Regions from separate parts of the Bacillus sp. PK6-16 genome, predicted to be linked through region 2. Evidence: predicted binding sites of a transcription regulator. Region 2 holds the regulator's gene; each other region holds the start of a gene.
The links. The regulator Rex, encoded in region 2, represses fermentation and respiration genes when NADH is low (regulators of the CRP and FNR family bind a similar motif). The targets are predictions, from matches to a motif close to TTGTGAAATATTTCACAA.

Region 1: M1D66_RS03060 (L-lactate dehydrogenase) is a predicted target of Rex. The motif match lies at 3,667-3,684, and genes of this name have one in related genera.
Region 3: nirB (NADPH-nitrite reductase large subunit) is a predicted target of Rex. The motif match lies at 4,657-4,674, and genes of this name have one in related genera.

Annotation. Positions count from the first base shown of each region.
Region 1 covers NZ_CP096511.1:600,957-608,448, forward strand. Annotated here, with positions in the region: rRNA gene M1D66_RS02940 (23S ribosomal RNA) at 1-866, shown strand, start outside; rRNA gene rrf (5S ribosomal RNA) at 968-1,083, shown strand; tRNA gene M1D66_RS02950 (tRNA-Val) at 1,088-1,163, shown strand; tRNA gene M1D66_RS02955 (tRNA-Thr) at 1,168-1,243, shown strand; tRNA gene M1D66_RS02960 (tRNA-His) at 1,253-1,328, shown strand; tRNA gene M1D66_RS02965 (tRNA-Leu) at 1,351-1,431, shown strand; tRNA gene M1D66_RS02970 (tRNA-Gly) at 1,461-1,535, shown strand; tRNA gene M1D66_RS02975 (tRNA-Leu) at 1,552-1,640, shown strand; tRNA gene M1D66_RS02980 (tRNA-Arg) at 1,644-1,717, shown strand; tRNA gene M1D66_RS02985 (tRNA-Pro) at 1,728-1,801, shown strand; tRNA gene M1D66_RS02990 (tRNA-Ala) at 1,818-1,890, shown strand; tRNA gene M1D66_RS02995 (tRNA-Met) at 1,911-1,987, shown strand; tRNA gene M1D66_RS03000 (tRNA-Ile) at 1,992-2,068, shown strand; tRNA gene M1D66_RS03005 (tRNA-Ser) at 2,086-2,178, shown strand; tRNA gene M1D66_RS03010 (tRNA-Met) at 2,206-2,282, shown strand; tRNA gene M1D66_RS03015 (tRNA-Asp) at 2,286-2,361, shown strand; tRNA gene M1D66_RS03020 (tRNA-Phe) at 2,374-2,449, shown strand; tRNA gene M1D66_RS03025 (tRNA-Thr) at 2,464-2,539, shown strand; tRNA gene M1D66_RS03030 (tRNA-Lys) at 2,550-2,625, shown strand; tRNA gene M1D66_RS03035 (tRNA-Gly) at 2,639-2,709, shown strand; tRNA gene M1D66_RS03040 (tRNA-Ile) at 2,720-2,796, shown strand; tRNA gene M1D66_RS03045 (tRNA-Asn) at 2,804-2,878, shown strand; tRNA gene M1D66_RS03050 (tRNA-Ser) at 2,886-2,976, shown strand; tRNA gene M1D66_RS03055 (tRNA-Glu) at 2,982-3,053, shown strand; gene M1D66_RS03060 (L-lactate dehydrogenase) at 3,800-4,744, shown strand; gene M1D66_RS03065 (S8 family serine peptidase) at 5,066-7,492, opposite strand, start outside.
Region 2 covers NZ_CP096511.1:5,042,820-5,050,311, forward strand. Annotated here, with positions in the region: gene groL (chaperonin GroEL) at 1-1,208, opposite strand, end outside; gene groES (co-chaperone GroES) at 1,247-1,531, opposite strand; gene M1D66_RS25780 (CPBP family intramembrane glutamic endopeptidase) at 1,922-2,671, shown strand; gene M1D66_RS25785 (YdiK family protein) at 2,668-2,859, shown strand; gene M1D66_RS25790 (redox-sensing transcriptional repressor Rex) at 2,889-3,518, opposite strand; gene M1D66_RS25795 (ABC-F family ATP-binding cassette domain-containing protein) at 3,706-5,631, shown strand; gene tsaD (tRNA (adenosine(37)-N6)-threonylcarbamoyltransferase complex transferase subunit TsaD) at 6,117-7,133, opposite strand; gene rimI (ribosomal protein S18-alanine N-acetyltransferase) at 7,133-7,492, opposite strand, start outside.
Region 3 covers NZ_CP096511.1:3,235,167-3,242,658, reverse strand. Annotated here, with positions in the region: gene M1D66_RS16520 (sirohydrochlorin chelatase) at 1-421, opposite strand, end outside; gene M1D66_RS16515 (uroporphyrin-III C-methyltransferase) at 418-1,842, opposite strand; gene nirD (nitrite reductase small subunit NirD) at 1,901-2,218, opposite strand; gene nirB (NADPH-nitrite reductase large subunit) at 2,234-4,639, opposite strand; gene ric (iron-sulfur cluster repair di-iron protein) at 4,848-5,555, opposite strand; gene M1D66_RS16495 (excalibur calcium-binding domain-containing protein) at 5,759-6,577, opposite strand; gene exsG (exosporium protein ExsG) at 6,786-6,938, shown strand; gene M1D66_RS16485 (hypothetical protein) at 7,157-7,366, shown strand; gene M1D66_RS16480 (arylamine N-acetyltransferase family protein) at 7,463-7,492, opposite strand, start outside.

The sequences.
Region 1 (7,492 bases), 860 kb from region 2:
TGCAGGTTACCCGCGACAGGACGGAAAGACCCCGTGGAGCTTTACTGTAGCCTGATATTGAATTTTGGTACAGTTTGTACAGGATAGGCGGGAGCCATTGAAACCGGAGCGCTAGCTTCGGTGGAGGCGCTGGTGGGATACCGCCCTGACTGTATTGAAATTCTAACCTACGGGTCTTATCGACCCGGGAGACAGTGTCAGGTGGGCAGTTTGACTGGGGCGGTCGCCTCCTAAAGTGTAACGGAGGCGCCCAAAGGTTCCCTCAGAATGGTTGGAAATCATTCGTAGAGTGCAAAGGCATAAGGGAGCTTGACTGCGAGACCTACAAGTCGAGCAGGGACGAAAGTCGGGCTTAGTGATCCGGTGGTTCCGCATGGAAGGGCCATCGCTCAACGGATAAAAGCTACCCCGGGGATAACAGGCTTATCTCCCCCAAGAGTCCACATCGACGGGGAGGTTTGGCACCTCGATGTCGGCTCATCGCATCCTGGGGCTGTAGTCGGTCCCAAGGGTTGGGCTGTTCGCCCATTAAAGCGGTACGCGAGCTGGGTTCAGAACGTCGTGAGACAGTTCGGTCCCTATCCGTCGTGGGCGTAGGAAATTTGAGAGGAGCTGTCCTTAGTACGAGAGGACCGGGATGGACGCACCGCTGGTGTACCAGTTGTTCTGCCAAGGGCATAGCTGGGTAGCTATGTGCGGAAGGGATAAGTGCTGAAAGCATCTAAGCATGAAGCCCCCCTCAAGATGAGATTTCCCATAGCGTAAGCTAGTAAGATCCCTGAAAGATGATCAGGTTGATAGGTTCGAGGTGGAAGCATGGTGACATGTGGAGCTGACGAATACTAATAGATCGAGGACTTAACCATATAATATGAAGCAATGTTATCTAGTTTTGAAAGAATATAAAAAACTTGTTGACTTTCAAAAGTAAATGAGTTATAATAATTCTTGTCTTAAATGAATACAGTCTGGTAATGATGGCAGAGAGGTCACACCCGTTCCCATACCGAACACGGAAGTTAAGCTCTCTAGCGCCGATGGTAGTTGGGACCTTGTCCCTGTGAGAGTAGGACGTTGCCAGGCAAATGGAGGATTAGCTCAGCTGGGAGAGCACCTGCCTTACAAGCAGGGGGTCGGCGGTTCGATCCCGTCATCCTCCACCATTTAGCCGACTTAGCTCAATTGGTAGAGCAACTGACTTGTAATCAGTAGGTTGGGGGTTCAAGTCCTCTAGTCGGCACCAGAAATCATGGCGGTTGTGGCGAAGTGGTTAACGCACCGGATTGTGGCTCCGGCATTCGTGGGTTCGATTCCCATCAGTCGCCCCATTTTTCTTAAATAAATTAATATGCGGGTGTGGCGGAATTGGCAGACGCACCAGACTTAGGATCTGGCGCCTTTGGCGTGGGGGTTCGACTCCCTTCACCCGCACTTTTAATTAAATAACTCATACATGTCTTGCGGAAGTAGTTCAGTGGTAGAATACAACCTTGCCAAGGTTGGGGTCGCGGGTTCGAATCCCGTCTTCCGCTCCAATTTTCAATATGACATGCCGGGGTGGCGGAACAGGCAGACGCACAGGACTTAAAATCCTGCGGTGGGTGACCACCGTGCGGGTTCGACCCCCGCCCTCGGCACCATATGCGCCCGTAGCTCAATTGGATAGAGCGTTTGACTACGGATCAAGAGGTTAGGGGTTCGACTCCTCTCGGGCGCGCTTTTATTAACGGGAAGTGGCTCAGCTTGGTAGAGCACCTGGTTTGGGACCAGGGGGTCGCAGGTTCAAATCCTGTCTTCCCGATATCCCTAAAAAATATGGGGCCTTAGCTCAGCTGGGAGAGCGCCTGCCTTGCACGCAGGAGGTCAGCGGTTCGATCCCGCTAGGCTCCACTTATATTAATATCATTTATGGCGGTGTAGCTCAGCTGGCTAGAGCGTACGGTTCATACCCGTGAGGTCGGGGGTTCGATCCCCTCCGCCGCTACCATAAAGGACCTTTAGCTCAGCTGGTTAGAGCAGACGGCTCATAACCGTCCGGTCGTAGGTTCGAGTCCTACAAGGTCCACCATTAGACGTATATATCTCGGAGGTATACCCAAGTTCGGCTGAAGGGATCGGTCTTGAAAACCGACAGGCGGCGAGAGTCGCGCGGGGGTTCGAATCCCTCTACCTCCTCCATTTTTTCTAAAGTAAATATTTTATCATCGCGGGGTGGAGCAGCACGGTAGCTCGTCGGGCTCATAACCCGAAGGTCGCAGGTTCAAATCCTGTCCCCGCAACCAAATGGTCCCGTGGTGTAGTGGTTAACATGCCTGCCTGTCACGCAGGAGATCGCCGGTTCGACCCCGGTCGGGACCGCCATTTTTACATAAAGGCTCGGTAGCTCAGTCGGTAGAGCAGAGGACTGAAAATCCTCGTGTCGGCGGTTCGATTCCGTCCCGAGCCACCATTTTGAAGTCGCAAGCCGACTTAGCTCAATTGGTAGAGCAACTGACTTGTAATCAGTAGGTTGGGGGTTCAAGTCCTCTAGTCGGCACCACTTTCAAAATGAGCCATTAGCTCAGTTGGTAGAGCATCTGACTTTTAATCAGAGGGTCGAAGGTTCGAGTCCTTCATGGCTCACCATTTACAATTTAATGCGGGTGTAGTTTAGTGGTAAAACAAGAGCCTTCCAAGCTCTGGTCGAGAGTTCGATTCTCTTCACCCGCTTTTCAATTATGGGCCTATAGCTCAGCTGGTTAGAGCGCACGCCTGATAAGCGTGAGGTCGATGGTTCGAGTCCATTTAGGCCCACCATAATTGTTCCGCAGTAGCTCAGTGGTAGAGCTATCGGCTGTTAACCGATCGGTCGTAGGTTCGAGTCCTACCTGCGGAGCCATATTTATAGAGAAGTACCCAAGTGGCTCAAGGGGCTCCCCTGCTAAGGGAGTAGATCGCGAACGCGGTGCGAGGGTTCGAATCCCTTCTTCTCTGCCAGAACTGGCCCGTTGGTCAAGTGGTTAAGACACCGCCCTTTCACGGCGGTAACACGGGTTCGAATCCCGTACGGGTCATACTAAAAGAGATAGCATAATCTGCTATCTCTTTTTTGTTGTATAAAAATGGACTTTGGATAGTCTGCTTTTTTATGCAATAGAAGAAATATGAAGTATTCGCTGTTGCAGTTGGGTACATAGAGAGCCGTAAATACAATCATGTTAATTATTTGGACCTGTATGAATATGAAGGAATTAACTTCAACTTGAACTTTTACCCCAGCTGTATGGCTGTAGCCTCCTACACTTGGAGAAACCGATGAAAATGCATCTGGGAGCTACTGTGGAAAATAAATAATATATAGAAGAAGCTGCTTTCTCTCAATAGCTGTGATCTACTGAAGACAGCTTTTTTATGTTGTCAGTATTGTCGAGTTTTGTCGGTAAGTCGATATATTGCAAAAATCGCTGATATAATTTGAGTTACGGTCGATAAATTTCAATAATCGCTGATATATTTGGAGTTACAGTCGATATATTCTAAAAATCGCTGGTATAATTTCACTTACCGACAAAAAACACAAGAAAATCCCTTTCACAATCTAAAGAAAACGCCTCCATTGAAATGGATTCCACACCTATTCCAATAACTTTACACTCTATGTGAAAAAGTTCACAAATAGGTCATAATTTGTGAAGTAATTCACAATAATACGTGCTACAATATGAATGTAAAGAAGTTAAACAACATTAAATTAGTATTTTAATTAATTACTTAAACAATCATAAAAAATATATGTGAACAATAGAGAGGGGAAATTACCATGAAAAAAGGTATCAATCGTGTAGTATTAGTAGGAACAGGAGCTGTAGGTTGTAGTTACGCTTACTCAATGATCAACCAAGGTGTAGCTGAAGAATTCGTATTAGTAGATGTTAATGAAGCAAAAGCAGAAGGGGAAGCAATGGACTTAAGCCATGCGGTACCATTCTCTCCATCACCAACAAAAGTTTGGAGCGGTAGCTATGCAGATTGTAAAGATGCAGATTTAGTTGTTATCACTGCTGGGTTACCACAAAAGCCAGGTGAAACTCGTTTAGACTTAGTTGAGAAAAATACAAAGATCTTTAAACAAATCGTTCGTGGCATTATGGATAGCGGATTCGATGGAATCTTCTTAATCGCAACTAACCCAGTTGATATTTTAACTTACGTAACTTGGAAAGAATCTGGTTTACCGAAAGAGCGCGTAATCGGTTCTGGTACTACTTTAGACTCTGCTCGTTTCCGTTACATGTTAGGTGACTACTTAGATGTAGATCCACGCAACGTTCATGCTTACATCGTTGGTGAACACGGTGATACTGAACTTCCAGTATGGAGCCACGCTACTATCGGTGTACAAAAACTAGAAACAATCTTAGCTAACAACGAACAGTACAAACAAGAAGACTTAGATAAAATCTTCGAAAATGTACGTGATGCAGCTTACCATATCATCGAGCGTAAAGGTGCAACTTACTACGGAATCGGTATGTCACTACTTCGTGTAACTAAAGCAATCTTAAACAACGAGAACAGCGTATTAACTGTATCTGCATACCTTGAAGGCCAATACGGTGAGAAAGATGCTTACGTAGGTGTTCCAGCTGTAATTAACCGCGAAGGTGTACGTGAAATCGTAGAGCTTGAGTTAAATGAAGAAGAAAAAGCGAAGTTCGCTCATTCTGTAAAAGTATTAAAAGAAACAATGGCACCAGTACTATAATAATTGCTAAATCATTTAGGGGCGGGACACTGCTTCCTACCTCTAAATTCATATAATTTAATATAAATTCCTTTTCCGGTTTCCCTTGTATATCCCCAATATACCCCTTTTGCTGGATCAGGGTCGTTTATAGAAAAAAGCACTCTACTTTAAGTAGAGTGCTCTTTATTATCCCGCATTAACGGGCAGTAAGATCCCCACCTCAAAATGCAGCGAAAGCAAAGAAGTTAGTTTGGTGATCAACTGCCCGTAAAAGCCCGATTGGTTCAACTAATAATCAGTGGGGGATTAACACCCCACACTGATTAAAGTTTCACTTTATCATTTTTTAGGCGTTAATCCTAATTTCTTTAAAATATCTGCCAGTGTACCGCTTTTGGATTTTTCTACAGGTGTTTGTGATTTAGATGCATCCGGACCTTTTTTCAAGAAGTTCTTTTCGACGAAGCGAATATCTTTTTCATCGACAATCCCATCTTTATTAAGGTCTCCGTCTTTTACAGTTAGTCCTTTTTTGCCATAGTTGCTAGCGATAATTTCAGCATCTCTAATATCGATTACTTTATCAGCATTTACATCGCCGGCAAGGTTTTCGTCAGGTCTTGCATAATAATATTGGCCAAGCAGCTTACCGTCTTTTTCAGTACCAAGTTTCGTTGTTAGGCGGCTTGTTAAATGTCCTGGCACCTCTACATATAAGTTATAGTCGCGTTTATTAACTGGAAGTCCATTTAGTTTGAAGTATCCGTATTTATCTAGTGAGCCTTCAAACTTATGACGATAAGAATCAGTCGCATATACTTTTACGCCAAGCTTTGTATAATCGAACTTTTCATCTAAATATCCACGTTCATTTAAGAATGCACCAGGCTTAATATTTCCTTCTACTAATGAGTTTAAGGACATTACTGAGAATGATTGATCTTGAAGGACACGCATTCTATTTGGCTCTGTTTCTCCTGGTTTCCAGTATACAAACACTGGTAACTCTAATTGAGCATTTGCTTCATAAAACTCATCGTTTTCTACTTTGAACGTTACATCAATGAACGGGAAATCACCATCTAATCCAGCGAAGTTTTTGTCATCGATAGCACCGCCAACTGTAACAGAGCCTGCTTCTAGCTTCGGTTCATTTACTTTTGCTGTTACCCCTTTTTCAGAAAGGAGTTTTTTAAAAGCAGGATTCAATTTCGCATTTGCAAATTTGAAGTTCTTTTCTAGGAATTTTACGTTAAATTCCCCAGCAACAAATTGTTTCACATGTTTGGCGTTTAGCGTCACAGTGAATTCATCACCTTTATATACTTCTTTTTTATCATAGCTAGTTTTCGCATATTGAGCTCCTTGCGGGATAAACCAATAGTTATTTACACCGCTTGGATAGTCAACTCCTGCAGTTGCATAATCGAAAATATATACCCCTGTGTTCATTGGACCTTCCACTTTAAAGGATTCAGGAGTAATGCCAACTTTAAAGTCACCGTTTGCATTAATAGGTAAAAACTTATGCAAGTATGGAGAATAGTCATAATACATCACTCCGTTTGCTTCTTGCGTAATGTTTAATCCTTTTCCTTTTAAGTAGTCAACATTCGAATCATACACATTTCCTTTAATCCATAATGCCTTTTTACCGTCTTCTACTGTATAGTTTTCTTCATTTAATTCATAAATACCAGGTTTTAATCCAGTTAATTTTACTTCTGGCGGTGTATTATCAATTACGACATAATCACCTTTCACACGTGCTTTACCATCTTTATCATAGCCAACAAATTCAATTGTGTAATCGCCTTCTGGTAAGTCGATTTTCTCATCACCAATTGGTTTTGCAGGATCATTTGTGAAAGGATATACTCTGCCGTTAAAGAATGAATCTAAGTAGTAATACACATCCGTTTTTAGTCCGCTTGTGTTTAATGTTCCAATGAAGCCAAGCGCTTTATTTGTTTTTGAATCCTTCACGATAAGATCTAACGTCTCAAGGTCGCTATTTAATTGGAATGCTCCGTGTAAATACGATTCACGATATGGATTGAATTTAGATGTATCAGTTGAAATGGATTTTCTTGATAAAAAAGCATTTTCAATACCAGGCTCTGATACACGAATAGAGAATGGTATTTGATACGTTTCTTCTTTATTTTTCGTATTTGTAATATGAATATATCCTTCATATCGGCCTTGCTTCACGCCAGCTGGAATATTAATTTTTGCTTCAACTTCATCTGATTTTCCAGCATCAACAGTAATTGTTTCTGCAATAGAAACTTTTACACCATTTGCGGTAGCGTCGTTAATGGAAGGAGAAGCTGGTGTATAAGAAATTTCTGTTTTAAATTCTTTCTTCTCTTGTTTATTATGATTAGCTACTTTTACATTGCGTTTTTGTTCAAGAGCTTCACCGTCTTTTTGATAGAACTTCCCGAATGCAATGGATCCGGTTTCTTCTGGTACTTCAATTACTTCATCATTTACAACTGTTTTTGTTGTATCTAGCACTTTAAAACTTGTTTCCGTATGAACGGAGTTGTATGCATCTACTCGTCCAGCTCCAACTTCATATACGGAATACTTTTCTTTTAAATCATCAGCTGTGTTCATAAGAGACGCCTTTACATCGAATGGAGAGTATTCTGGGTGTTCTTGTAAAATAAGAGCAGCAACGCCCGCGATATGAGGAGAAGCCATAGATGTTCCTTGCATACGCTCATAGGAAACGTCATAGTTTTCGCCCTCTTGTGG
Region 2 (7,492 bases):
GCACGAGTTGAGTTAAGTGCATCTTCAATGCGAAGTTTGCGCTCTTTTAACTCAGTTTCAGTTGCTGCACCTACTTTAATTACTGCTACGCCACCTGCTAGTTTAGCAAGACGCTCTTGTAATTTTTCACGATCGAATTCAGAAGTTGTTTCTTCTAATTGCGCACGGATTTGACCGATGCGAGCTTCGATTTGTTCTGTGCTTCCTACACCTTCAACTACAGTTGTGTTTTCTTTTGTAACAACAACTTTACCAGCGCGTCCTAAAGATTCAACTGTAGCAGATTTTAAGTCACGACCTAATTCTTCAGTGATTACTTCGCCACCTGTTAAGATTGCGATATCTTCTAGCATTGCTTTACGACGGTCACCAAATCCAGGAGCTTTAACAGCTACTACGTTGAATGTACCACGAAGTTTGTTCACTACTAATGTAGCTAAAGCTTCGCCTTCAACATCTTCAGCAATGATAAGAAGTGGTTTACCTTGTTGTACCACTTGCTCTAATACTGGTAAGATTTCTTGAATGTTAGAAATCTTTTTGTCAGTGATTAAGATGTATGGGTTATCAAGAACTGCTTCCATTTTGTCAGAATCAGTAATCATGTAAGGAGATGCATATCCACGATCAAATTGCATACCTTCTACTACGTCTAATTCTGTTGTGAATCCTTTAGACTCTTCTAAAGTAATAACGCCGTCGTTACCAACGCGCTCCATTGCTTCAGCGATTAATTGACCTACTTCTTCGTCAGCTGCAGAAATAGCAGCTACTTGTGCGATAGAAGATTTGCCTTCGATTGGTTTAGAAATCGTTTTTAATTCTTCAATTGCAGCAGTAACAGCTTTTTCGATACCTTTACGAAGACCCATTGGGTTCGCACCAGCTGTTACGTTTTTAAGACCTTCACGAATCATAGCTTGCGCTAATACAGTTGCAGTTGTTGTTCCGTCACCAGCTACGTCATTTGTTTTGCTAGCAACTTCTGCTACTAATTTCGCACCCATGTTTTCGAATGCATCTTCTAATTCGATTTCTTTTGCGATTGTTACACCATCATTTGTAATAAGTGGTGAACCAAATTTTTTCTCAAGTACAACGTTACGACCTTTTGGTCCAAGCGTAACTTTTACTGCGTTTGCAAGAGTGTCGACACCGCGAAGCATCGAACGACGTGCTTCTTCACTAAATTTAATATCTTTTGCCATAATAATTGACCCCCTTGGATTTTTTAAGATTTATATAATTAACCGATAACTGCTAAAATGTCACTTTCACGTAAAATCAAGTAGTCTGTACCTTCATATTTCACTTCAGTACCTGCATATTTTGAGAAGATGATAAGATCACCTGCTGCTACCTCTAAAGCAACACGCTCACCATTTTCAAGCACTCGACCAGTACCTACTGCAACAACTTTACCCTCTTGTGGTTTTTCTTTTGCGGTATCTGGTAATACGATACCACTTGCTGTTTTTTCTTCTGCTTGAACAAGCTCAATTACAACGCGATCACCTAATGGCTTTAGCATGAACAATAACCTCCTCATTTTGTTATGTAAATTTTATTTATTAGCACTCAAGTCATCCGAGTGCTAACACACTTATAATAATAAATAATCTCAATTTCTTTTGCAAGTAAAAAAATCATAATTTTTTCGCAAATTACTATATAAACTTTCTATATAGAATACTGCCTTTACTATATGAATCGTTGTTTCCCCTACTCGTATGTTACAATATGAAAGACACCCTAAGTTGTTTTCGCTAAACGCACAACTTTTTCCTGTCTCTTACTTCAATTTCAAATATGTATTAAAAAAAAATCATAATTCGGATGAAAGTTTATATCGTAGATAACATATTTACATGTTATCCTACCTCATCTCATACACTAGAGTTAGAAAGGATGGTTAAACCATTTGAAGAAACAATACTGGTGGATTATCGTTACATACATTTTAATGCAGTTATCTGGCGTTGTTGGATTACCACTTCTCCTAAAAACAGGACTCTATGATAATAGAGGATTTACCATTGAAGAAAAAGGACAAATCATAACGGGACACTGGGCAATCATTAGCTTCTTTATTGCATTATGTATCGTGCTTTGGTTACTTAGAACAGATATTCGTGACAGGCATTTAGATCCAATGCGCTCTTCTGTTCCAGCTACTATTGGATGGATTTTTATCGGGTTCTTCTTAGCAATCATCTCACAATCCATTGCAGGTATGATTGAAATGTATGTATTTGGGGTTCCACGTGAATCTGAGAATACAGACAGACTGATGGACATCGCAAGAACGATACCTTGGTTCCTTATTGTTGTATCTATAATTGGACCTATCTTAGAAGAAATCGTATTTAGAAAAATTCTATTCGGCACGCTTTATAAGAAGTTTAACTTCTTTATCGCAGCTATCATTAGTTCGCTTGTATTCGCAGCAATTCATTTTGATTTTACTCACTTATTGGTATACACTGCTATGGGGCTCGTATTCGCCTTCTTATATGTGAAGACGAAACGTATTATCGTTCCGATTGCAGCTCATGTTGCGATGAATACATTAGTCGCTATTGGGCAAATTTTTATGAGCAATGAACAAATTCAAGAAATGATTAAAGAAGCTGAAAAAATGCAAGGCTTTATCGGAGGATTTTTTGTATGAGAAACTCACCATTGTTCATGGCTGCACTATACTTCCTTCTTGGATGTATCTTTACACGCTTCGCCATTACGAACGTGACAGATACAATCTGGAATATGTGGACAATACTATTTGCAGTTATGGCAACAATTGATTTTAATTTGGCACTTCGCCTTATATTAGTTAAATTCACAAAGAAGAAACAATAATAAAACGCAGAGGTCGCTTCCTCTGCGTTTTATTGTGGATAGTTTTTCAAAAAGTAAACTAATGTTTGTAACTCTACAGCTAAGTCAATATGATGAATTCTAATATTCTCTGATACGTTTAATCGCGCTGGTGTGAAATTCAAAATACCGTGCACGCTTGTTTCAGCTAATCTATCTGCTACAGCTTGCGCTACTGTAGCCGGTACTGTTAATATTGCCACTTGTATATCATTTGATAATCTCTCTTCTAATTCATCTAAATGATATACAGGAATGCCCCCGATTTCTGTTCCAACTTTCTCTTCACTAACATCAAATGCCATTTCAATTTTTGTATTATTGTTTTTCGTGAAATTATAATGTAAGAAAGCGGTCCCTAAATTACCTACTCCAATAAGTGCTACACGTGTTATATCATCTTGATCAAGTGTTTCGCGGAAAAATGATAATAAATAATTTACGTTATATCCATATCCCTTTTTCCCTAACGCTCCAAAATACGAAAAATCTCTTCGTATTGTTGCGGAATCTACTTTTACTGCCTCACTCAATTCGGCCGATGAAACACGCTGCTTACCAGAAAGAGATAAGTTTTGGATAAATCGATAGTATAGAGGCAATCTTTTAGCAGTGGCTTGTGGAATCTTTTGCTGATCCATATGACCTCTCCTCTCTTCCTATCTTTATTCATATACTTTAATCAAATACAGAAGTTTAGCACTCATTAAATTCCTTGTATAATAAAGAGAAGAAGTATTCTCTCTTTATTTTAAACTATACACTATTTTTAGTATGATTGAGAAATATAAACATGGCAAAGTTAAGAAATTATTTGAGGTGAAAACATTGATTTTATTACAAGTAAACGCGCTTTCGAAATTATACGGTGCAGAAACGATTCTTGCAAACATAAAATTGGAAGTACAAACAAAAGATCGTATCGCATTAGTTGGAAGGAATGGAGCAGGAAAATCTACATTATTAAAAATTATCGCTGGTGAATTATCTCATGATGGTGGCGAAATTATAAAACCGAAAGATGTCTCAATCGGATATTTAGCTCAAAATACTGGACTAGAAACGTCTTTAACAATTTGGGATGAAATGCTAACCGTCTTTACCCATTTACAGCAAATGGAGACAAAACTCCGAAGGCTTGAGCAAGAAATGGGAAAAGAAGAAAACTTTTCAAACGAAGCTACATATGAAAGATTGTTAGCTGATTATGACCAATTACAACTCAATTATAAAGATCAAGGTGGATATCAATATGAAGCGGATATTCGCTCCATTTTAAGCGGCCTTGGCTTCCCAGTTGAAACGCACCAGACGACGATCTCTACTTTAAGCGGCGGGCAAAAAACAAGATTAGCTCTCGGGAAATTATTATTAACAAAACCAGACTTACTTATTTTGGACGAGCCTACAAACCATTTAGACATCGAAACATTAACATGGCTTGAGCAATATTTGCAAGGTTATCCTGGCGCAATATTAATCGTCTCACATGACCGTTATTTCTTAGACAAACTCGTTACACAAGTATATGAAATTTCGAATAAAGAAAGCAGACGATTTGTTGGTAACTACAGTAAATATTTAGACTTAAAATCAGCATTATATGAGCAAGAAATGAAACGTTACGAAAAACAACAAGATGAAATCGCAAAACTTGAGGACTTCGTTCAAAAGAATATAGCTCGCGCTTCTACAACGAAACGTGCTCAAAGTCGCCGTAAACAACTAGACAGAATGGAATTATTAACGAGACCATTAGGGGATTCTAAGTCAGCATCATTCCACTTCGATATTGAAAAACAAAGTGGAAATGATGTTTTACAAGTAAATGATGCAACCATCGGCTATGATGAAAACCCTATAATTGAACATGTAACTATGCGCTTAACTCGCGGAGATAGTGTTGCTTTAGTTGGTCCAAACGGAATTGGGAAATCCACATTGTTAAAATCCATTGTGAATAAGTTACCACTATTAAATGGTGATGTTTCTTTCGGATCAAATGTATCTGTTGGTTATTATGATCAAGAACAAGCAAACTTAACATCTTCTAAACGGGTTTTAAATGAACTATGGGATGAATATCCACTGCAACCGGAAAAAGAAATCCGTACTATACTTGGGAATTTTTTATTCACAGGAGATGATGTACTGAAACCAGTATCTTCCCTTAGTGGTGGACAAAAAGCTCGATTAGCTCTTGCAAAACTTATGATGCAAAAGTCAAATTTGTTAATTCTAGATGAGCCTACGAACCACCTCGATTTAAATAGTAAAGAGATTTTGGAGAATGCTTTAATTGATTACCCAGGGACTCTTCTATTCGTCTCACATGACCGCTACTTTATTAACCGTGTAACAACGACTGTGGTTGAGTTATCAACAGAAGGTGCACAGGAATATTTAGGGGATTACGATTACTACGTTGAAAAGAAAAATGAAATGATTGAACGTGCAGAACTTGAACAGCAAGAAAGTGACGTTCCTGTTCAAAAGGTGGTTGCACAAGAGAAATTAAATTATTTAGAAGAAAAAGAGCGTAAAAAACTAGAGCGTCAACGCACTAGAAAAATTGAAGAGCTAGAACAAAGTATAGTGGAATTAGAAGAAGAAATTGCTACGTTAGAAGATCAACTTTGCTTACCAGAAATATATGCAGATTATGAAAAAGCTAGTGAAATTACAATGAAAAAGCAAACGCTACAAGAACAACTTGAAACTTGTATGGCAGAATGGGAAGAGCTGCATGTATAAGCATATTTAAATAAGGAAGATGTCTCATAAGTCAGGATTTTTGACTATGCGACATCTTTTTTTCTTTTAATACAGAAACAATTTTTTGAGTATATCAATCGTAACTTAGAATATACCAACGATTTTTCAAATATATCTATTGTAACCCTATATATATTAACAATTCGACACGAAATATCGATTTAACGACAAAGATTGACAATATTAGCATCTTCTATAATAGGGGGATGTTTCAAAATGTTTTTCGGGGATATCTTCTTACTTTTTATTTCCCGAAAAAGAACAAACTCAAAGGTCTGACATCATCCTATTTATCCACAAGTTTATACACATATCCACCTTTATAAAATAAACATTAAAATAACTTTTCCACATTATCCACAACCAACAAAAAAGTTATCAACATTTTATATACACAATAAAACCCACATTATCAACAGATAATATGGGTTTTATCCACAACCTGTGGTTAATTATGTGTATAACTATGCTTCAATATCTAATCCTGGATTTGCATTTAAGGCTAATGTTGCACGCTTACCTTGTTCATAAGCAATTGTCCCTGCCGCTGCAATCATCGCTGCATTATCTGTGCATAAAGATAGCGGCGGAATAATTAATTCAATGTTTTCTTTTTGTGCAAATTCCTCTTCTAATCGCGCACGAAGCCCTTTATTAGCAGCTACTCCACCAGCAAGAAGTAATTGCTTTACATTATAAGCTTCTGCTGCACGAGCTGCTTTCGTTACAAGTACATCTATTACACTTTCTTGGAAACTTGCCGCTAAATCTTCTGGTGCAATTTCTATACCGCGCTGTTTTGCGTTATGCACAGTGTTGATAACTGCTGATTTCAATCCACTAAAGCTAAAATCATACGAATCCGGTTCTAGCCATGCACGAGGCAAATCAATTGTCGGTTCTCCTTCATGTGCAAGGCGATCAATATGAGGACCACCTGGATATGGCATAGATAACGTACGAGCTACTTTATCATATGCTTCTCCAGCTGCATCGTCTCGTGTTTCACCAATTACTTCGAATGAACCATGTTCTTTCATATAAACAAGTTCTGTATGCCCACCAGATACAACAAGTGATAATAACGGGAATTGAACTTCTTTTACTAAACGGTTCGCATAAATATGACCAGCAATATGATGAACACCGACTAACGGAATATCATGTGCAAACGCTACTGCCTTCGCTGCATTTACTCCAATTAGAAGTGCTCCTACTAAACCAGGACCTTCTGTTACAGCAATTGCATCAATATCATCAAATGTGATGTTTGCTTCCTTTAAAGCTTCTTCTAACACAACTGTAATTTCTTCTACATGATGACGTGATGCAATCTCTGGTACAACGCCGCCAAAACGTTTATGACTTTCAATTTGTGATGCAACGACATTCGCAATAATTTCCGTTCCATTTTTAACAACTGCTACTGCTGTTTCATCACAACTTGTTTCAATACCAAGTATAATCGTATTTTTTTCCATTATATATTCACCCACATTACGAGACCATCTTCCTGATTGTCTGCATAGTATCGTTTACGAATCCCACCATTTTGAAATCCGTATTTTCTGTATAACTGCTTTGCTACTTCATTTGATACACGTACTTCAAGTGTCATTGTTTTTACCCCTAGTTCTTTCGCTTCAGAAATAACTGCTTTCAATAGGGCATCTCCTAACTTTTGACCTCGGTATTCTGGCAAAATAGCTATATTTGTTATATGTGATTCATCAATAATTATCCACAATCCACAATACCCGACTACACGACCATCTTTTTCTAACACAATATAATGTGCATGTTCATTCATCGTTAATTCACGGTGAAAGGCATCTGCAGT
Region 3 (7,492 bases), 1.8 Mb from region 2:
GTATCGGTTGTGGATCACTACTGCCTCGCCCTACGAGTAAAATACTACTATTTTGCATTGGCATAGCTTCACGTATTCTTTTCACTACAAGTTCCACCATATGTGGATGTGTACTAAAAGGAGGTACAACTGAAAATGTTATTTGTGGATATTTCTTTTGTAGTTGTTCTATTTCAAAAGGAATATCACGTTTATAGTGAGCTGCTGCAAATAATAAAACAGGTACAATCATTATTTCAGTTACTCCCTCTATTATCGTTTCTGTAACTGCATCCGAAATAGTAGGTGTCGTTAGTTCTAGAAAAGCTATTTTTTGAATTCTTTCGTTTCGCTCTTTCATAACAGATTGAATAAATTGAATGAATTGTTCATTACCTTCTTGTAGCCGGCTCCCATGTCCAACATATACAATTCCTTTCATTGTCTCACCATGTCTTTCTTCATAAGAGTTTCTTGTAATTGATGATCTACGTTATGAAACCCAACTTTATTTGCATAGTGTAAAGTTGGAACGTCGGTATACGAGAATGGGAGAGTAAGAATATTGATAAAGCCAAGGCGTTTTATTTCTGCTAGAAACGTATCAATAGAAGCACGACCTTCAAATACAATGCTATCCCATGAGAATTCAGAAAGCATACGGGAATGAATTTCATCGAAGCGATGATCAATTGTGTACTCATGAGTCATCATATAGGAACCAGCACCAATTTTTTCTTGAATAACAGCAATTCGGTTAATGTTTCGTCCTAAATAAATCGTTGAATTCGAAGAAAATTGCGCAGGTTTACTGAACAATCCATATTGCATGAGCTTTTCTTGAATAGAAAGGTTCATATACTGAAGTTCTGCCTGTAAGGAACGAATATCTTTATGATATTTACTGCATGATTGCATTAAGATGTCTACACTGTCAGCGGAACAAAATACAAGACGATCAACGTTAAAAATCTTATTGATTTGTTCAGAGGTTAATGTGTATTCTTTCTTTTTGAAAGTTGGAATTTGATATATTTCTGCACCGGACTCTTGTAACTTTTGCTTTATTGCGCTTTTTTTATTTGTTGCAGCTGCAAATAAAACTTTCTTGCCGTGCAATGGTTTACGTTCTTTCCAAGAGATTTGATTCCGCAAAGTAACAACATCACCAACAATTGTCATAGAAGGATTAGAAATATTTTCGTTTTTGACAATAGAAACAATGGTAGACAGTGTCCCTGTGACAACGCGCTGTTTACCAGTTGTACCCCATTCAATGACTGCTACTGGCGTATCTTCTTTTTTTCCTGCTTGTAGTAAGTTTTTACAAATTATAGGTAAGTTTTTTATACCCATGTAGTAGGCAATCGTGTCGCTATTGTGAGATGAATTATATTTTCCATGATCGGTTAAGGGACCTTTTGCATGTCCGGTTAATAAAGTGACACTATTACTGTAGTCACGGTGAGTGAGGGGAATACCTGCATAGCTACTAGCGGCGATGCTAGATGTAATGCCTGGTACAATTTCATATGGAATATTTGCTGCTGCTAAAGTTTCTGCTTCTTCACCAACACGGCCAAAAATAGATGGATCTCCGCCTTTTAATCGGACAACAATTTTGCCCTCTTTCGCAAATTGAAGAAGGTGTGCGTTAATTATTTCTTGACGCATCATATGATTCTTTGGCATTTTTCCGCAATACATAAGTTCACATGTTTGTTTTGTATAGCTAAGAAAGAAAGGGTTTAGTAAACGGTCATATAAAACAATATCTGCACGTTTTAAACACTCTATCGCTTTTTTTGTAATAAGCCCTTCATCACCTGGTCCTGCACCAACTAAATATACATATCCGTTCATAATTGCACCTCATCAATTTTTATTTAAAAGGAAGCCAGAGGAGGCTTCCTTTCGAAAATTACATGTATAAATAAATGTCACCGTCAATAACTTCTACTTCGTATGTTTGAATACAGCCGTCATCAGGTTTTTGAACTTCACCTGTTAGTAGTGAGATTTTCCAATCATGCAGTGGACAAAAGACGAATTCTCCAGACACAATCCCTTCTGCTAACGGTCCGTTTTTATGAGGACAACGATTTTCTACAGCTCGAATATCGCCATTTGAAAGGCGGAATAGGGCGATAGACATACCTTTCATTTGCACTTCTTTACCGATTTGAATAGCAAGATCTTCCGCACGCATAACTTTTATTTTTTCTTTCGTTTGTATCATTTAGATCACAGCTCCTTATTTCACAGTTTCTACTTCATACATCGCTTTTAATGATTTCGTTTCTAGTGCTTGTCCCCATGCTTCCGTATATGTTCTACGAGCTGTTTGGAAACGTTCATTTAACGTAGTAACCATACTTGCATCTTGTAGTATTTCTTTTATATGATCGAAGCCTAAACGTTCTGTCCAGTAGGCGGTACGCTCTCCGTAAATACCAGTTTCACGATAATATTGCATGTAAGCTGCAGCGATGCGAAGGACATCATCTTCAGTAGGGACAATCATTACAAAATCAGCTTCACGTACTTCTGTACCACCATTTCCGCCAATATAAAGTTGATATCCATTTTCGACACAAACAACGCCAAAATCTTTCGTCAGTACTTCCGCACAGTTACGCGGACAACCGGTTACACCCATTTTCATTTTATGAGGTGTATCTACCATTTCTAATGATTGTTCAAGCAACATACCAAGTCCTAATGAATCTTTCGTACCGAAACGGCAAAAACGAGAGCCAACACATGATTTTACATTACGAAGAGACTTTGAATACGCATATCCAGAAGTCATATGTAAGTCAGCCCATACGTTAGGTAAATCTTGTTTCTTAACACCGTATAAGCCAATTCGGCTTGCACCGGTAATTTTCACAAGTGGAACATCATACTTCTTCGCAACTTCAGCAATTTTCATTAAATCATCAGCTGTTGTAACGCCTCCGTACATACGTGGAATAACAGAGAATGTACCATCGTGCTGGATGTTACCATTCATTCTTTCATTAACGAGACGGGACGATTTATCATCTTCATATTCTTCTGGAATCGCCATACGTAAATAGTAGTTTAAAGCAGGGCGGCATTTCGAACAGCCGTCTCCATGTGCAAAACCAAGAACATTTCGTACTTCTTTTGGAGATTTTAAGCCTTTCTCGTGAATGGCCGCTACGACTTCATCACGGGATAAAGGTGTACATCCACACATACCGGCAGATTGCGCTGAGGCATCAAAAGCATCTCCAAGTGTATGAGATAAAACTTGTTCCACAAGTGGACGACATTTACCACAAGAACCTGCGGCTTTCGTACAGCTTTTAACTTCTTCAAAAGTCGTTAACTCTTGTTCTAAAATGGCGTGAACGATTGTACCTTTCGTAACACCATTACATCCGCAAATCGTGTCATCCGCACTCATAGTAGCAACGTCAAGTTCACATTCTTCACCAGCTTTGTGAAGAATGGAAGCTGGTGTATATTCTTGTATATCTTCTTCTTTCTTTAACATGCTAAAGAGGCGTGTACCGTCAGCTGTATCACCGTATAAAACGATACCGACGACTTTATTATCACGAATTAATACTTTTTTATAGGAACGTTTACATTCATTAAAGATGGATATTGCTTTCGTTTGATCATCTTCATAAATTTGGCCAGCAGAGAATAAATCACAACCAGCAACTTTTAATTGTGTACCGACGATACTGCCCGAATATCCATCAGTTTGTAAATTTGTTATATGTTTTGCTAATATCGCACCTTGTTCATAAAGAGGAGCAACAAGTCCATATGCGATACCGTCATGCTCTGCACATTCTCCAACTGCATAAATGGACTCATCATTTGTTAGCATATAGTCATTGACTACAATACCGCGATTTACAATTAGACCAGCATCTTTTGCTATTTGCGTATTTGGGCGTATTCCGACAGCCATTACGATTAAATCACAATCTACAACTTCACCGTCTTCAAATTGAATGCCCTCAACATGGTCTGTACCAAGAATTTTTACAGTTTTCTTTTCCATTAAAAACTTCATGCCTTGTGCTTCTAAATCTTCACGCAGAAGAGCAGCTGCTTTCGTATCTAGTTGTTGCTCCATTAAGCTAGGCATTAAATGAACAACATGTACGTCCATTCCTAAATCAATTAGACCTCTTGCGGCTTCTAAACCGAGTAACCCGCCACCAATAACAACGGCCTTTTTCTTTTCTTTAGCGGTATCTATCATAAATTGTGTATCTTCAATAGTTCGAAATCCTGTTACACCAGAAAGTGCGGAACCTTCAACAGGTAAAATAAAAGCACTAGAACCTGTTGCGATAATGAGCTTGTCGTATGTAAGAGTACGCTTCTTTTCTGTAATAATAATTTTTTCTTCTCGGTTAATACTTTGAACTCTTTCATTCGTATACAAAGTTATTTCGTTTTCTTCATACCAACTGTATTCATTCATAATGATATCTTGCATATTTGTTTTGCCTTGTAAAACATGAGAGAGCATAATACGGTTGTAGTTTGGATGCGGTTCATCTCCAAAAATAGTAATCTCATATGAATCACTATCATGTTTTAAGATTTCTTCCATACAGCGAATGCCAGCCATACCATTTCCGATCATAACTAAACGTTTTTTCATTTTCGTTTCCCCTTTTTATGTGAAATGTTGAACAAAGGATTATATTTTTATTATAGAAAATCAAATAAGGGGGAGATGTGATATTTATCACATTTTTATAATGATTCACAAATTGTTAAAATTCGGATTTATTCGAGAGGGATGTGTATAGTCTTTACCAAATGAAAGAGCAGGACATAAGTATGTATACTCATGTCCTGCTCTTTATTTATGCTCTCGTAATGGCACGTGGAAATAAAATATTATTTTCTAAATGAATGTGCTCAAATAAATCAGACTCTAGCGCTTCAAGACGTTGGTAAACAAGTCGATAAGTACCGCAAGCTCCTTCTGGAGGAGTAAAGTTATTTGTAACTTTACGAAGTTCTTTAATAATGTTGCCTGCGTGGTTATGTTCATTTTCCAACTCATCTACTACTTTACGTAATTTCACATAGTTTTCGTCAATTGGATTTTGTTCAAATTCTAAAATTAATGGGAAATCTTCTGTTTCTTCTTTAATTAAATGCTGTTCTAATTCCATCTTTAATTCGTGAAATAGCTTATGAATTTGAGCTAAGTGAGGCTGACTTGCTCCGTGGACGCGTAATACTTTCGTCACATACGGACTTAACTGTGGTAATTCTTCATTTAAATAGCGATGATGCTTATTTATAACATAATCAATCAATTCACGATAAGAAGCATTTTTCCAATCAATTTCCGATTCATTTAATCGTTTCGTATTATGATAAAGCGTATTTAACTCTGTAAGCACTTCAGTAGCTGATAAATTTCTTTCATGAATTGCATCAATAAGTGGCTTATTACCGCCACAACAAAAATCTATTCTATATGATTTAAAAAGATCACTAGCTTTCGGAAATTGTGTAACAATCTCACCAACAATTGAAGTTTCAGTAAATGTATGTTCCATATGAATGCCTCCATAAAGTTTTAATGTAATATCTAAATTAAGAATAGCGATAAATGAAAAACAATGTGGTGATTGAAATCACTTATAATGTGTCAATTTTGAGGATAATAAAATGAGTTTTATAAAAGGAAGAGGGAGAGGGAATTCGTCATAATAGTTTCTGATAATAAAAAAGAAGCTTACTAGAAGCTTCTTTTTTACTACTATTTTTCACATGCAACTCCATCGCCATCACGATCAAGATGTGAGTCATAACCTGGTTGTCCTTTATATAGAGGAGCTTTCCCGGCAGCTCTAACTGCGGCACAATTTTTGTAATATGCACTACTAGTATTTCCTGAAGCAGGTTGTGTTTGAACTTGCTGTGCCTTTTGCTCTTCTTGTTGCTTACGAGCTTGTTCGTCAGCTTGACGTTTTTGTTCTTCTTGTTGTTTACGAGCTTGTTCATCAGCCTGACGTTTTTGCTCTTCTTGTTGTTTACGAGCTTGCTCATCAGCCTGACGTTTTTCATCCTCTTGCTTACGAGCTTGTTCTTCGGCTAGACGCTTCTCATCTTCTTGCTTTTGAGTTTTTTCGTCCGCCTCTTTCTTTTCTAGCTCTTTTTTCTGTTCGCTATCTTTTGGCTCTTCATTATTAGAGGCAACTTTTGTACTAGTTGCTGTCGTTTTTTCAGAAGAAGGATCTGAAATACCTGATAGCGCAACAAAAATGACAAATAATACGGCTGTAATAATAAATTGTTTTTTCGCTACACCTGTTTTCTTAATAACAGATAAGATTGCTAGAACAAGGAAGAATATAAATAGAATGAAACTTAAAGTAGAAAAAAACTCGACGACGGGGTGTTCCGATTTTGTTGTACCGGCCGTTATTAATATAATAGAAATCATAAAAAGAATAACGGTAGGACGTCCATATTGTTTTGCTTTTCCATTTTTCTTAAAGAATGAAATGATACATAAGATTAAAAGAATAAAAGCAATAAAAAATAAAGCTGCACCAATATTACTTAAAATCGACATTTTCATACCTCCATTTGTAAGATTCTTCTTATTGATTATATAGGAATTTATTGGATATTACACGTTTTGTATAAATTTAGAAAATTAATATTTTTAATAGACTTATAAACATTTATTTTATATATAAGGAAAAATGGATGTATTTCCTATTACGTTTTGAAAGAGATTTCATAAATTATAGTATATCGATTGAAAGGAGGAGATTTGAATGGAATTTCAATTGTTGGTAACTTGTATATTACAAGAAGGTAATGCTTACTTTTTAGTAACGAAGGTAGACGATGTTATTACGTTAAAAGTACCGATTACTGCGGGAGTAGCAGGTTTATTTTTAGCTTTAGGTGTACCAAGATGTTCTTAATTTAAATCTCTATAGTAGAAGGGGAAGGGACATGCCTTCCTTTTCTACTATTACATAATATAATTATGTAAACTTAAATATCATATTTGTGATAGCACGTTTGAAATGGACATGCATATACTATAATGTTTCATTGGATGTTAGCGGTGAAAGGTAGTTTTAATAAGTGCATCCAGTGATGTTGTTAAGTTATGAAAATAAAAGAGGTGCTATTATATATGAAAAGAAAAACATTGGATATTCCAGTTACATTGCGAAGAGAGTGGTTTTTAATAGAGTTAGCTCATTTAACGAAAAAATATGGAATTGAAATTGCAACTAGCAAAATGGATGCTGCACCGTTTTTAAGAGATCAAGTTACGGAGTCAAAGATAGGAGAAGGGCTACAATATGATAAATATGATGATGAATATATAATTGAAAATTAAAGGGTAACAACAAAATTAAATTAATTTATAACAAAGTATAAAATAAAGCAGATTCTAAATATAGAATCTGCTTTATTATGAAATACTTGTAGTCAACTAACCTCTTTCTAGTGTTTTTCCTACATA